2 regions of the Paenibacillus sp. FSL K6-1217 genome follow, and region 1 is predicted to be linked to the other one. Evidence: riboswitches for the same ligand, from Rfam matches in the RefSeq annotation. Region 1 holds a riboswitch; the other holds the start of a gene.
The links. A riboswitch is a leader RNA that binds a small molecule or an ion and turns the genes downstream of it on or off. The one in region 1 is predicted to bind cobalamin.

Region 1 (8,081 bases):
GACGCCGGGGCATGCGCGGCGGGCTTGCCCGTGCCCGCCGGAGGCTGCGTCGCGGCTGCGCCCGGCGACGCCGATGCACGCGCGGCGGGCTTGCCCGTGCCCGCCGGAGGCTGCGTCGCGGCTGCGCCTGGCGACGCCGGGGCATGCGCGGCGGGCTCGCTTGCGCCCGCCGGAGGCTGCGTCGCGGCTGCGCCTGGCGACGCCGGAGCTGCGATACCTTCCGCCGTGGCGGAAGGTATCGCAGTGCCCTCAGCGGCTCCCGGCTGCGGAGCCGCTTCGTCTCCAGGCCGCGGCGTCTGCGCGGCCTGGGTTCCGGCGGACGGCTGCGGGCCGCCGTCTGCCTGCTCCGGCTGCGAAGAAGAGCAGCCGGGGAGCAGCAATACCATCAGCAGGAGAAGCAGCGGAGCCAGCCTTCCCCGGCTTGTTTTGCATAGATTGAACATTACCTGCACACCTCCACAAAAAGGGAAAAGAACGGGGGCAGTCAGCCTGTTCCCCGTTCCTCCATACACCTAAGCTTACTTTTCAACACATATCTAAACGAATTTCAAGCAAATTCGCCCGTACAACGAGCCAAACAACGCATGGCAATCCTATACTCACAACTGCTCAGCCGAGCTGGTACGTTAGTTGGATTTTCTACACTTAATCATCCGTATTACGCAGCTGCACAGAATGTAGTTGGATTAATGACACTTAATTCTGCCCGTACCTCAACACTATGCAGCTTCGGGCTTGAATAAGTGTAGTTTATCCAACTAGCTCCCGATCCGCAGCAAATTCCAACAAATTAGCTGTCATTGATCCACTTATCGTCGGCTCCAGCATATAGTCTGCTTCCTGCTCAACTATGAACTAAGAGCTAAGGCAATCTAACCGCCACAGCAGCGGCCATCTCACGGGTTACAACCGCAGAAGGCTCGAAGGCGCCGCCGGTGCCGCTCATATATCCAAGTCCTGTCACCGTGCGGACAGCAGACAAGGCATAGTCACTAATCTGGTCTTCATCGCTGAACTTCCCTGCTCCGGCTCCGGCTGATGCCGCATCCAGCTTAAAAGCTCTGACCATCATCACAGCCATATCCTGCCGGGTCACCAGGCCGTCCGGTTTGAACGTCTTGCCCGTCACGCCGCTGATGATTCCCAGTTCCTTCGCCCGGTTCACTGTTCCATAATACCATGCATCGGCCTTAACATCACTGAAGGCCGCAGCGGAAGCCGCCGCAGACGGCTCGTTGCCGGTTAAGCGCAGCAGCAGCGCTGCAAATTCAGCGCGGGTAATATTCTTTTTCGGTGCAAATACCAGACTGCCCTTACTCACACCATTCATCAGCTTACGGTCATATGCCGTGTATACCGACTCCAGCGCCCAAGGCGAGATCGACTTCACATCGCCAAAAGCCGGACGGTCCGCCGCAGCAGAAGCCACCGTTACCGGGGCCGTATGACGGACGATTGCCGGGGTTTTATCCTTCAGATAGCCCGTAACCGTCAAGGTATATTTATTGGCTGGCAGACCGCCGGCAACAACCGCCAGGCCTGCGGCATCTGTAACTGCCGTTTTGCCCCCTACGGTCACTTGTACGCCTGCTGCCGGTGAGGTTACCGGATCGGAGGTGAAGGTAGCTTCATTCCATACCCACTTCTTCTGGTTCACCTGCACCTTCAGATCTTGCTTTGGCTGCGGCTGCGCAGGAGTAACGGTTATGGAATCTACCACCTGCGTGTTGTCTCCGCCATAATAGACTACGATGCGGTCATTCTCCTCCAGCGCGAACTCGCCCATGCCTACACTTGGATAGATCCATGCTCCGCCGCGGGCGACTACATACATCCAGCCGTCATATCCGCCAAAAGCGCCCGCGCTCACGCCGCCGATCCCCGTCACATAGTTGCCTGCTTCATTGACCAGGGCCAGGCGCTTGGCCGCTGCTGTCTTTTCCAGTGCCTTAAGCACATTTCCAGCGTAGACGCTGCCTTCAGCCAAGGTTGCATTCGGACCTTCAATCGTTACCGAGACATTCACTTGAGGATTTTTTACAGGGGTGCTGCTGAAGTCAAAGAGCTTACCGCCTGTACCGAGCAGCTTGTACGCTACCAAAGCCTCCAGCGCCTGCTCCGTGGAGAGCGGATTCGAGCTGCCGCCTGCGGTGTGGGCGAACCCGCCGCCTGCTGCGCTGAAGCTCAGCAGCTTGCTGACCAGGTTGATCTGGCCTTTGGTATATTCCGCTCCCGCCGGATCAATGCCAAAGGAAGACAGCGCAATGATAGCCTGTGCTACACTCTCGCTGCTGTCGCCATATCCGCCGTTCTTGTCCTGTGCCTTAGCCAGCCAGGCTGCCGCCCGCTGACCGGCAGCATTCACTGCCGCTTCCTTCTGGTGTCCGGCCAGTGCAGTCAGCACCATCGCGGTCATATCCGGATCACTCGCACCCGTAGTCAGGGTGAAGCCGCCATCCGGGTTCTGCTTGGCCAGAATCTCAGCCAGCAGCTTGGCCGGTGTCCATTTCGCATTTGCCGGGATTGTATAGCTGCCGGAATCCAGAGCCAGCAGTGCATAGACCGGATTATTCAGCGTCTGGCCGGTGATTTTATCGTTATTGTACAGCTTCTCGATCAGGTTATAGCCTGCCACATTCGCCGGATCACCGCCGAGTGCCTTGACGGCAAGCGTGGTCCGGGCATAGTCCGTAGCTCTGGCCAAAACACCCTTAGCCTCGGCTACCTTGCCCTCAAGCGCCTTCAGATAGCTGGCAGGAACCTTATAGCCCGCTTGTGCAAGGCCAATGGCCTGCCAGTCCGACTGGACTCCGTTCTTCAGTATTAACTCGGCAGTGGCATAGACTGCATCGGTTACGCTGGCCGCCGTACCTGCGGGCAGAGCAGCTACCGCTGGTGCGGAAGCTCCGTCTGTCTGTGCAGCAGCTTGTCCTGCCGGGGCCACGGCTGCTCCCAGCATAGCGAACAGCATAATAACAGTAAGCCCCAGCCGTGCGAGCCGGGATGATAAAGAATGGTTCTTCATAACTAACCTCTTTCCTGAAATAGAATGGATGAATCCTGCTTCCTCCGCAAATCACGCGGCAACCTAAAGACCGCCCTGTGCAGGGCGGCCGGGGAAGAATCGGGCACAGGGCGGCTGAAGTGAGTGATTGCTCTCATACCTGCAGCTCTCGTCGACCTCAGCATCTGCTTCCACATTCTTACCCCCGAAGAATAGGAACAACAACGAAAAAGGCAGGTCTCCTGGCTCATACTTCACCGCTTCCCCTGCCTTCCCATCCAGTGAACAGACAGTGGCTTCTCAGGAGTCGCTCCGTATTTACAGTGGCGGGACCGCGCCGGACTTGCACCGGGCTTCCCTTTTAAGCAGATTTCTCTCCTAGACATAGCTCTGCCAGCATCTGATGGCGATAGCGCCAGGCCTCCAAGGAAATCCGCACCTTTTCCCAAAGCTTATTAAATTTTAATATTCTGAACCAATCATATCTACTATTCCCCTGTATGTCTATAGACAAGCTATTTCTATTACAGCTCAGCTAACCTTAACCTCAGGCCCTGCCCAGCCCGCACCAAAAAATCCTGAACAGCACACACCCGCTCCCCGGCACATGTTGCTATTCAGGACTATGGAGTCACACTTCTGCTGCTATTCGACATATCGACTCACCTATGAGACGTTGGCAGAAGACCGATTGTATTATGTACATCAGAATTAGTATAAAAGCAGCCGGAAACGCATTCTATTGCATTTCATACCATTGATTGCGCCAATTCCTCCTCAGCCAGGCCAAATCCGGACAATCTAATGTACCAAATGCAACAGAACGCCATATCAAGCTCGATATACCTGATTCTAGTGTACAAAGTGCAATAGAGCGAAATAAAGTTCAGTTGAGTAGCTTACCGACACCCGCGCACTAACCCGTGGCTTGCTGAGGGATGGCATGCCCCGATTAAGGTGCAAACGGTATGCTTAAATGTAATCTGTACAACTAAACCGTCTGATGTACTGGCAAATGTCCTTTTAGCTGTATTTCGTGCAATTAAAATGCTTCTATACACGGGTTTTCGCCTATTCGTGCGAATTTAGTTGTATAGAATACAGTTGGGAGAGGTTTGTCTTGCTTTTCACTGTTTTTAGTTGTACAGAATACACCTGTCTCTGGAGGTTCGCTTTGAACGAAAGCCTGACAGCCTGTCCGCTTATCCCCGCGGCTTTACTCCGCGTCCGCTTCCGGGCTTGCGGAAGCGGATGGCTCCGCACTAGGCGCCGCTGTAGCGGTAGCGTCCGGGACGCTGCCCGGGTCTGCATGCAGCTTCAGCGTGTAGCGTCCGGCGGTGATCATATCACCTGCCGCCAGCTTCGCGCCCGCTGCGAGCTCCACCGTCACCTCGTGTACGCGTGACGGAGTCCCCGCCGCCGCCGGAGAGGTGGTGGCTCCCTTGTCCGCGCCGCCGTCCGCTCCGGCGCCGCCTTCAATCTTCGCGCCGCCGTCAACTCCGGCGCCGCCTTCAACCTTCGTGCCGCCGTCCGCCCCGGCGCCGCCTTCACCCTTCGCGCCGCCGTCCGCTCCGGCGCCGCTTTCAACCTTCGCACCGCCGTCCGCTCCGGCGCCGCCTTCAACCTTCGCACCGCCGTCCGCTCCGGCGCCGCCTTCAATCTTCGCGCCGCCGTCAACTCCGGCGCCGCCCTCACCCTTCGCACCGCCGTCCGCTCCGGCGCCTGCACTAATCTGGCAACTGTTAACCGTTGCCTTAACCTCGTAGTCCGTAACGCCGCTGCCGGACTCCACGCCGATCCGCTCCGGCTTGAAGGCGGAGCATTCTACGGCGTCGGTGAAGCTGAACAACAGCTTCACGCCGTTGTTCTTACCCGCTGTCCCGCCTTCCGTGTTCCCGCCAGTTCCCTCATCACCGCCGCTGTTCCCGCCAGTTCCCTCATCACCGCCGCTGTTCCCGCCAGTCCCCGCATCTCCTCCGGTTCCGGCGTCACCGCCGATAAGCCGGACCGAGACCGGGGCTGCTCCAGCGGCCTCTCCGGTCACTGCCGGAAGCGGGCTGGGGCTGGATACCGGCGCGGCTATATCCTTACCGCGCCCCCCAAGCTGGCTGATAAGGATGACAGCCGCAATTAGAATGATCCCGAGGATGCTCCCTGAGATCAGGATTTGAAATCGGCTGCGGCTGACCCACCGCGCCAGCGGCGAAGCCAGCTGGGCGCGGGCTTCATTGTAGACAGTCTGCATAGCAGGCGTTGCTGTCTCGAGATGGGTTTTGCGGAATTCCCGGTTCTTGAACGCCTCGCGGTCGCTCTTCAGGAAATACCGCAGCACGGCCCGCTTGTAATTCGGCCACAGCTTCTTGCCGGAGCTTGCGAACAGCCAGCTATGCTGCGACCAGTCCAGGAACCGGTAGACCAGTTCCTTGTCATTGCCAGCCTTACGGGCCACCAGATCCAGCAGTGCATCGTAATCCAGCGGTCCGCCTTCACGTTCACTGCTATGATAGAAGGCCAGCGGCAGCCGGTCGAACGGCTCCAGGCTCCGCGATTCCTTCAGCCACCGCGCTCCCAGCAGCTGAACATCGTCCAGCTCACGCGGCGTCAGTCCGGCAAAAATCTCCTCATCCGGCGACTCCTCCCCGAACCAGCGGTAGGCCGCGCGCAGGGCATTCGCCTTGCGCTTCGCAATCGCGTCGAGCGGCGGCTGCCAGTCTGCCGTGTCCCGGTAGCGCAGGAACGATATCTCCAGCAGCTGCTCCATCGTCAGCTCGTCCAGCGAGAGCCGGTTCAGCAGGAAGCGGTCGGCAACCGTGCCCAGCTCCTCTATAACAGACAAGGCCTCCGGGTGTACGCCGCCTCTGCGGCGCTGCTTCTCCGCCTGCTGGACCGCTTCATGAACGGCGGTTACCGCCGCTACCGGATCAGGCTCCCGCTGCAGCTTCTCCAGCAGGTATTCCTTGAAGGTGTCGCGTACCGCAGCCTGCTCCAGCACCTCCGGAAGACTCCGGCCGAAGTGGCCCACGATGCGGAGCACATCCGCTGTTCCGGCGGCCGCCGCCAGCCGGGATTCCAGATACGGCTCGAACAGCGCTCTGCGGAAGAGCGATTGCGACAGCACTTTTTTGAAGAACGCCTCACTAAGTGCCGCATCGCTCTCAATAATCCCGTAAGCCGCCGCCAGCACATCCTCCCGGCCCCCGGACTGGCAGTTCAGCATCCCGTTGATGAAGTAATCGACAATCTTCACCCGGTAATTGTGGCCCGGCAGTGCGTAATAATCCTTGAACTGTTCCAGGATCTCCACGGCCGGAATCCCCTTCTTACGGATCAGATCATATTCGCGGTCGAACCGCTCCAGGAACATATCATTCAGCCGCACCCGCGAGTCCAGCTTCCCCTCTGGTTTCAGATAGGATAGCAGGCCGCCGAGTATAGCATTCTTGTTGTCTGCATATAGGGCTTCGTTGCCTTGCTCAATTTCATAAAAGACCGCCAGCTCGTTGTACAGCGCCAGCGACAGCTTGCGGTCCGCACTCTCCCCTAGCAGCAGCGCATCGGCAAACTTAGCGAAATCGCGGAGGCTTCCGCCCTTCTCTACCAGCGTCTTCCAGGCCAGATCGGCATAGATCTGCCGCGACTCGCCGAAGTCGGCATTCAGAATCCGGGAGCCGGCCAGATCGAAGATATAATCCTTCTCAATATTCCGGTCACCCGGACGCAGCGAGCCCTTCTCCACGAAGGTCAGGTGGATGTATTTGCGGCTCTGCGGCTCTTTGGCATAAGTGATCACTCCCAGCCTGCGGCGGAAGTCATACGGCAATGAAGCGTAGAGGACCTCCGTCAGCTCCACCGCACGCTGCGACAACTCACTGATGGGCACATCCAGCGCTACATAAATCTTCTTCTTCCCGGCTACGGACAGCATTACTGCCTGCAGCAGGGCTTTGAACAGCTCTTCCGTGAACCCGAGGCCGCTCAGGACTGTACGCGGGTCTGCCGGGTCTGCCGATTCTATACGTTCACGGTGTTCCACCGGAATAGAGCCCAGCTCAGGCAGTGTTCCGCCAGGCTCCCCCTCATAGCTACGGGCAAACCCCGCATGCAGCCAGCTCCCGTACCCCTCGACAATCTCTTCCGAGCGGATAGGCGGCACCACGAAATTATGGGCAAAAAAAGCGCTCCGCTGCCCCGTGAAATCCGCCGCCAGATAACGGCTCTGACCGATCACGGTCTCATTGCTCTCCGTATGGAACAGGTGCAGCGCGGCGGGATACTGCTCCTCATCCTTCTCACCGCGTGCCGTAAGCTCAGCCGGGGCATCGTAGAGGCAGAAGGGGTGCAGAATTTTTTTGACAAAATTGTTGTCGAGACTCTCCGATTTCGCTACCGTATCGAAGCCCTCTGTCGCCCGGTACACGCCGCGGCGCTCGCGGGTATACATCTGCTGGGTGATCATGGACCCTGACAATCTGTTCACGGCCCGTCGCTCCCCTCAATATAATTCAGCTTGTGCAGCAGCCAGATGAACGGCTCATCGACCCGGATCGGACTGACCACACCCTCCACCTTCTGATTGACCGGATTGCTGCCCAGCGCGGACACGGCGAAATACCCGGTATTGGCAAAATATACATCCATCGTATCCTTAAACGGACGGTCCACCTTCTCAATGAAGCGGCGGATTTCACCGTCAATGTTATGGAACTCATTCAGGTTCAGCGTTTTGCGGTGCACATAGTTGTTGAACACATTGCTGTTCGACTTAATGTAGTCGCCGTCCTCATCCTTGAGGGAGTGCAGCATATCGCTTTTGGCCAGTACGACAGCGGTCGGAATCTCGGTCTTACTCTTCTCCTGATAGGCGATGAAATCACCGAACATGGTCAGCACCACATCGCGCGGCTCATCATACTGCGATACCCACTCGCCCGGACGGTCACCGAAGTTGATGCGGATCTTCTCCCGGACCGAGCGGATCTGCAGCGGATCGACCATGAACAGAATCCCTGCGGAGTTCTTGATATGCTGGCCGTGCAGGCCCAGGTAATCCTGATCGACCATTCCTTCCCCGGCCACA
Region 2 (8,081 bases), 510 kb from region 1:
GTAACGGATGCCCGAGCGGCGGGCCTGGAAGTCGAGCAGGTTGGAAGCCGAATGGGTCTCCCCGTAGGCCTCTCTGCCAGGCATCCAGGTCTCGATGTCATACTGCTTGTGGGTCTTCATCGCCATGTCCCCGCTACAGACGGCGACTACCCGGTAAGGCAGTTCCAGCAGTTGAAGAATATGCTCGGCATTGCCGAGAATCTCCTGAAGCATCTGCTCCGATTCTGCAGCATCGCTGCGGCACATGACCACCTGCTCAATCTTCGAGAACTGGTGGACGCGGTAGAGTCCGCGCACATCGCGGCCGGCCGAGCCGACTTCGCGGCGGAAGCAGGCCGACATCCCGGCCAGCCGCAGCGGCTGATCCAGCTCCAGGATCTCATCGCTGTACAACGAGACCAGCGACACCTCCGAGGTCCCGGCCAGCCAGCGCTTCTCGCCCGTCAGCTCGTAGGTCTGATCCCGGCCGCCGGGGAAAAACCCGGTCCGCTCCAGCGCCTCCGGGCGGACGATCACGGGCACGTCCATCGCGGTGAAGCCGCGCTGCATCAGTACATCCAGGGCCAGCCGCTGCACGGCGAGGTGCAGGAGCACCCCGGTCCCCTTCAGCACATAGCTGCGGGGTCCGCCTGCCTTGACGCCGCGCGGAAGGTCCATCATGTCGTGCAGCTCTCCGAGCTCGACATGGTCCCGTGCGCGGAACCCGAAGACCGGCGGCGCGCCATGCCGCCGCAGCTCCACATTCGCGCTGTTATCCGGTCCGATCGGCGTATCCGCCGACACGGGATTCGGCGCAAGCAGCAGCAGCTCTCCGCAGCGGCGTTCTGCCTCCAGCAGCTCCGCCTCCAGCAGAGTCAGCTGGCCGTTGATCACCCGCACCTGCTCCTTGGCCAGCTCGCCCCCCGAAACGTCGCCCCCGCGCAGCAGGCGCTCCACTTCCTTCGTCAGCGCATTGCGCTCCGCGCGGCGCTGCTCCGTCTCCCGGCGGGCCAGCCGCCGCCGGTCATCCCACTCCAGAAGTTCCTCGAGGGGGAACTTCAATCTTTTCCACTCGGCCGTCTTCCGTACAATGTCCTCATTCTCCCTGATCCAATTCATATCCAGCATCTGCATCCGCTCCTTAAGTTTGGGTAAAAAAACGCAAAAAACGCCCTCATCCATGGGACGAGGAGCGTCAGCTCGCGGTGCCACCCAGGTTGACCTCATTCGCGTTATAGCAGCTATGCAGCGCGGAATCAGGCCCTCTTTGGTCTTCGCGGTAACGGGCGAAACCCGGTAAACTTAGGGAACAGGAATCTGCTCCGGTCGCAGACGCCTCGCGGTTGGATGCCGGTCGTTGGCCTGGTCGGGATATAGGTTTGACGTTCATTATAACCAGAGCGGCAGCGGTTTGCAAGCATAAGAGGGGTTTGACAATATTCCTTGTACTCTGCTAGGATTATTACTAATTTAAAGTATTGATGCCCGGCGAAGCAGCCCGGTTTATCTTATTATGCGGACGGAAGAGGTGCGGAAATGGCCAAAATAGTCGTAATTAACGGAACACCCTCCCTGGTCTCACGGATTAATGCCGTGATTGAGTATGCAGAGAGTGCCCTGCGGGAGCGCGGGTATGAAGTGGAGCGGATCAATGTGGCGGAGCTTCCGGCGGAGGATCTGATTCACACCAAGTTCGAGAGTGAAGCCATCGTCAAGGCGAACGGGCTTGTGGCGGAAGCCGATGCGGTAATCGTAGTCAGCCCGGTGTATAAGGCCTCCTATACCGGAGTGCTGAAGACCTTCCTGGATCTGGTGCCGCAAAAAGGGCTGGCCGGCAAAATCGTGCTGCCGCTCTTCATGGGCGGAAGTCTCGCGCACTTGCTGGCGATTGACTATGCGCTGAAGCCGGTGCTGTCGGTGCTTGGCGCCCGCTACATTCTTGGCGGCGTCTACGCGGTAGACTCGCAGGCCGTGCGTAACGACCAGGGCGTGGTCGAGCTGGCGGAAGAACTCAAGCTGCGCCTGAACAGCGTGCTGGAGGAGCTGGCGGAAGAGACGGAGCATAAGGTGGCACGTAAGGCAGGGCAATCAACAGCCGTAGAATAACGTTAGGCTGCTGCCTCCATCTGCCCGGTACAATCAAAAGGCACTACTCTACCCGAATGCGGGAGTAGTGCCTTTTTGTAAAATAAAAGAATTTATATGTTTCACACGATAACTTATCCTTCTATTTCTCGCTGAAATGGTACCATCCTTTAAAAGGACGGCAATGCCGTTTCCACTTGTATGAATTTTATACCCCTTGAAAGCTCAGCTCCGGCTCCCACAGAACGACCCTATCTCCCGCCAGACTCGCCGGAATATCGATGATCCGCTGGTTGCTGCTGCCCCGGTAGGAGAGGGTAAGGTCTTTGAGCTCTTCGACGAACCGTCCGTCGATCACGACCTGGCACAAGGCCAGCAGATTCCATTCCGCAGAGCCCGGGGAAGCCGTAAGCTCCTCGTACGTATAGCCCGTATAGATCCAGACCGGGAAGCCCGGCAGCTCGGCGCGCAGCTCGTGAATGAAGTCTGCAGCCTCCCCAGCCGAGAAAAAAGGGTCCCCGCCCGCCAGCGTCAAGCCGTCCAGCAGCGGATTGCCTGCAATCTCTTCTATAATCTCCCGCCGCCGCTCCGGGGTGAAGACCTCCCCGTAGTTAAAGTTCCAGGTCTTCGGGTTGAAGCAGCCGGGGCAGCGGTGGCGGCAGCCGCTGAAGAAGAGGACGGCCCGCAGGCCTTCCCCTTCATTGATCGACTCCGGGTAATAGCCGCAAATGTTCATAGATGCTTAACACGGTCCCGGACTTCGGCTTGCTTGGCAGCATTGAAGCGGGTCTGATAGTCACCGGTCAGATACCCGGTAACCCGGCGCAGACGGCGGATATGGGTGGTATCCTCATGGGCATTGCAGGTCGGGCAATTCGTGCCGATGACCCCTTCATAGCCGCAGCCGGAGCAGCGGTCAATCGGATGGTTAATGCTGAAGTAGCTGATGTCCTGCTCCAGCGCGTATTTGATGATTTTGACGAAGGCTGACGGATTGCTCCGGGCATTGCCGTTCAGCTCGACATAAGAGATCGCTCCGGCGTTGCAGTATTCATGGAACGGCGCTTCCAGGCTGATCTTCTTGGCAGCGCTCAGCTCATGATAGACCGGAATATGGAACGAGTTCGTATAGTATTCCCGGTCGGTTACCCCAGGGATAGAGCCTAGCACCTTGCGGTCGATCTTGGTGAACTTGCCGGAAAGACCCTCGGCGGGCGTTGCGAACAAGGTGATGTTGAGGTTAAGCTCCTCGCTCTTACGGTCGCAATATTCACGCATGTGGCGGACGATGGCTACAGCCTTGGCGTGGATATCCATGTCTTCGCCATGGTGCTTGCCGTACATGGCTTTCATGCATTCCGCCATGCCGATGAAGCCCAGCGACAGGCTGCCGTGCTTCAGCAGTTCGCCTACGCTGTCATCGGGGGCAAGCTGCTCGCCGCCTTCCCACACGCCTTCGCGCATCATGAAATCGGAGGCTTTGGCCTTCTGGGCAGCCTGAATACGGAAGCGGTGCAGGAGACCGTCGAGCGCAATATCCATATAATGATTCAGGTCGTCGAAGAATCCTTCTTCGTCAGCGGCCAGTCGGCGGCCGGTTACTGTACCATGGGCCAGTCCAAGACGCACCAGGTTGAGCGTATTGAAGGACAGGTTGCCTTTGCCGGAGCAGTGGTTGCGTCCGAAGCGGTCGCCGAGCACACGGGTACGGCAGCCCATTGTAGCGAATTCGGTATCCGGGTCAGCCGGATCATAATATTGCATGTTCAGCGGAGCATCCAGATTGGCGAAGTTCGGATAGAGTCTGCGTGCAGAGCACTCAGCCGCCTTCAGGAACAGTTCATAGTTAGGGTCGCCCGGCTGCTGGTTGATGCCTTGCTTACATTTGAAGATCTGAATCGGGAACACCGGTGTCTCCCCGCTGCCCAGTCCGTTCATGGTGGCCGTCAGGAGCGAGCTGATCACAAGCTGGCCCTCCGGGGAGGTACAGGTGCCGTAGTTGATGCTGGTAAAAGGAATCTGTCCGCCGGAGCGGCTGGACATCGTATTCAGGTTATGTACCATACTCTCTGCGGCCTGCAGGGTCTCGCTCTGCGTCTCCTTCAGGGCAAAACGGAAGGCGCGCGGATACTGCTCAGCCAGATCGCTGCGGCTCATCGTAATCTCCCCAAGCTCAGACACTTCTGCATTTTCCTCGAAATACTCCAGTCCTTTGCGGAAGAGCTTGGAGAAGGATTTGGTCACATAAGGGGCCAGGTCATAATCCAGCTTGTTGGCGGATACGCCGCCGTATTGCGCATTTTGCTGTGACTGGAAAATAATCGCCACCAGCGACATCGCCGTCATAATCGAGTTGGGAGGCCGTACGCTGCCGTTGCCGGTGTTGAAGCCTTCACGGAGAAGCCGTTCAAACGGAATGAAGATGCAGTTCGTGGTTCCGATAGCATATTGATCCAGGTCATGTACATAGACGACATTATCCAGGGTAGCCTGTACCAGCTGCGGCGGCATGGTGAAGTTGCGGGCGTACCATTTGGAATATTCACTGCCGAACTTACTCATTTTGCCGGAGAAGCTCTCCCCGTTCAGGTTGGCATTCTCGCGCAGCAGATCCAGATCCCGGCTGTCGATAATATCCCGTCCCAGATGAATGACCTCTTCTAATAGAACCTCTTGTGCAGCTTGTCCTTCGTTATAACGTTTCTCCAGCAGCGTCATTATATAACTCTCTCCTCTCGGGTATTGTAAGCGTGATATGTAATATAGAACGGTCAGGACATCATTAAAAAAGCACCTCCGGCCGGGAAGGCCGGAAATGCCCGAATGCAGGATGCAAAGATCCGGGAAGCGGAAATTTGCCTGTGGTCTGGGTGGAATATACGAGCAGACAAGGGGCGAATAGCTGAAGCCCGTTCTGGTATATTCCGCAGAGCCGATACCTGAAGGTAATCACCGATCGTCCTCAGGTATCGGCAGCCTCTGGCCCGATTGACGGGAGGCTGACTCTGCTATTGCAGGCCGCATACGGACACCTCCCCTGTTCCTCGCAGGAGTCTAAGCGGTGCCGCGAAACAGGCAGGTCTCCTGGCTTCCGGCAACTCCTCCGGCGCCTTCCCGGGGGGCGTATTCAGCCCCTTAGTGGCAGTTAGCCGGAGAATGCCGCCCTGGGGCAGCTAGCCCGGGGAGCATCCGGTTACAGTGGCGGGACCGCAGCGGTTTTGCACCGCGCTTCCCTATTAAGTCTCCTCTCTATTGAGAGAGTGAAACACCTGTTTCTACTATATTTTGTTGTTATTCATTAAAGCTACCGCAATATATTGTGTTTGTAAATGATTTTTTGCAATCCCGCACGGGGAGCGGGTTCCGCGCTTTTACTCACAGCTGATCCACAGTTAGTCCACAGGTAATCCACAACTTTCCTATCGATTTGGCCGAAATGATTCATAAATTCTCCGAAAATACGCCACAAAGAATCCATAAATAGAGTGCGTCTAATCCTCGTAATCTTTGTAACGAATAGTAAGAAAATAACGGGGTGGGCAGGAGATTTGTGGGAAGCCTGCCGAAGCGGTACAATAAGAGGATAAGCAAGGGGCAGGCAGATCAGACAATCAGGAGGGTGATTACGATGGCAATTGGCGAAGTGACCGTTATTCCGGTTGGCACAGGCAGCACCAGTCTCAGCAGCTATGTGGCCGAGATGCAGCGCGTGCTGGAGACGGTGGAGGGCATAACCTATGAGCTTACTTCTATGGGAACGATTATTGAAGGACCGGTAACGCGGATTCTGGCTGCGGTAGAAGCGCTGCATGAGTCGCCGTTCACCGCCGGGGCGCAGAGAGTCTCAACCTCGCTCAAAATCGATGACCGGCGCGACAAGCCCTCCACCAGCCGCAGCAAGCTGGAATCCGTGGAGCGCAAGCTGCAAGGATAGTAACCACTTATAGTATCTTATCAGAATCAACCGATAAGGAGCAGATTCCTGCCGGGCATATGCTGGCTGAGTTTGATCTGGGCTGGGTATACAGCAACCAGCGGAAAAAGGGGTTGCGTTTTCCGCTGGAAGAGTTATAATATTTTTTGTTTGGCAGACACAGAGGTCTGTAGGCTGGTGTAGCTCAGGGGTAGAGCAACGCACTCGTAATGCGTAGGCCGGGGGTTCAATTCCCTTCACCAGCATATTTGTGAAGTCGATAGTGGCGCGGGTTTCCGGTTTTTTGGAACTGCGCCTTTTTTCTATGCAAGCATCAACATCTGCCATTCTTCTAACCTTTAGTTAAGTAAAGTGGGGAGCCTATGGTTGGATGCTAGGAGGCAAAGATCTTATATGGGAAACCGGACATTCCTGATTGTTACCAGTGCCGATTCAGATTTAATTGATTATGAGAATACAGCTTTCGAGACGAATAATTTTCTCGCTCCAGTATGGTTTTGTCTGGTCAGCCAAGACCAGTTCCAGCGCTATAGCAGGCAGCTAATGCAAGCTTGGAGCAAGATTCAACCCCATATGGGCCAACCGGATGTGGAGGATTTGGTGGAGTGGGAACATTTTTCCGAGGCCTTCCAATGGCAGATTCCATGGGCGGATGCTGCAGAGCAGTTGCGCCTGAGTTTACCGGGCACGCTGGCCCGTTTCCCGGCGCTTGCCACTCCTGTACAGGAGTGGCTGGAAACCTTATCGACCCATGTACAGCGTTATTCTGCTGCCGTTATTCATCTGGAGCTTTCGCAATATTTCTCGTTCACGGGCGATCCCGCCCTCTATCTGAGAGACATTCAAGAATACGTTACCCTCTGGCAGTCGCCGCATCCCTCGCAGGAGAAGGTCTGGCAGGGAGCAGCTGATAACTTTTATATGCTGAATGGGGAGCATTTGCCATGGAGGGAACGAACGGCAGCTCAACCGGAGCAAGCTGCCGATATTCAGCCAGCACAGTCCATTCCTCCAGCATCCGGGATGCGCCAGTCCAAATGGCGGCAGGAGCTCTACATCTGGTTGCTTGCGATTCTATCCGCAGCCCTCTTTTTTGCCGTCTATGTCAAGACCTCCAGTGGTTGGTTGGCGGTGCTCTGCTTCTTCATCCCCTCCCTGTGTATCGTTTTGTGGAATATAATTATCGGTCCTGCACGAACCTCCCGCCGTCAGCTGGAAGCGGCTAGGACTTTGAAGAGGAACAGTCCCCCTTCTGAGGCTGTGCTAAGGATTGAGTATTTCGACGGGCGTTCACCTATTGGGATGGATGGCATGGAAATGGGTCCTTCAGAGGATAAAGCGTTACCGGATCTTATCCCCTGGCTGCAAATCCTGCAAGCAAAGGTGCTTTCATCTCATGAGGTTGAGCTCATCGTTTCTGCTAACCACTCACCAGTCTCTACCTTACAACTTCATTTGAGGCTGGATGAACAGTTGGATGTCAAGGATATCGTATCAGCGGTTAATGCGATGGTGTTGGCTCATGACAAAGCATTGGTATGATTACATTCACTAACCGGCTTAGTGGCATCTCCCTGGTCGTTAGTGCACCAGGATTGGGACTGGAAGGCCAGGAAGATAGCCACCCATCTGTTCGCGTTCTGGAAATGAATAAGCACTCCGCCGTCCTGCCATGTACCATTTTCTCGGGAATACCCGCCGGCATTGCCTTGATTCATGTGGATATTATGAACGCCCTGTCCAGGAGAGAAGCCGAAGTATTTGTCGGGTTTATCCACAGGCCCCCAAGGTTCGCCGAACGCATACAGGGTGGCCTTCTGCTTGTGTGCTTCCTCGATGTAAGAGGTGATTTTGTCATAGAGATTGTTGTGGGGATCGTTGTCTTCCTTGTCATCTTGGTTCGTATTAGGCAGGGCTACCATCTTACTGGGAATCACCAGGTTTCCTCTGATATAATCTAGGGCAAGGCTCCGGTTCTCCCTGGTGATCTTCGTGAAGCCGGACTCAAGCTTGAGCCAGCGGGCTGTTTCTTCCGATTTTAAATCTTCACCCACATAATACAGCACCTGATTGGCAGTGTCTT

Region 2: linked by a shared signal. The riboswitch ahead of MHH28_RS25065 (anaerobic ribonucleoside triphosphate reductase) and the one ahead of MHH28_RS27245 (S-layer homology domain-containing protein) in region 1 are both predicted to bind cobalamin.

The regions. Positions count from the first base shown of each region.
Region 1 covers NZ_CP150271.1:6,175,234-6,183,314, reverse strand. Annotated here, with positions in the region: gene MHH28_RS27250 (DUF4430 domain-containing protein) at 1-443, opposite strand, end outside; gene MHH28_RS27245 (S-layer homology domain-containing protein) at 863-3,025, opposite strand; cobalamin riboswitch at 3,219-3,417, opposite strand; gene MHH28_RS27240 (hypothetical protein) at 4,221-7,481, opposite strand; gene MHH28_RS27235 (hypothetical protein) at 7,478-8,081, opposite strand, start outside.
Region 2 covers NZ_CP150271.1:5,668,732-5,676,812, forward strand. Annotated here, with positions in the region: gene serS (serine--tRNA ligase) at 1-1,107, opposite strand, end outside; gene ssuE (NADPH-dependent FMN reductase) at 1,516-2,085, shown strand; gene nrdG (anaerobic ribonucleoside-triphosphate reductase activating protein) at 2,273-2,800, opposite strand; gene MHH28_RS25065 (anaerobic ribonucleoside triphosphate reductase) at 2,797-4,782, opposite strand; cobalamin riboswitch at 5,121-5,352, opposite strand; gene MHH28_RS25070 (MTH1187 family thiamine-binding protein) at 5,693-5,998, shown strand; tRNA gene MHH28_RS25075 (tRNA-Thr) at 6,172-6,243, shown strand; gene MHH28_RS25080 (hypothetical protein) at 6,392-7,540, shown strand; gene MHH28_RS25085 (DUF2278 family protein) at 7,519-8,081, opposite strand, start outside.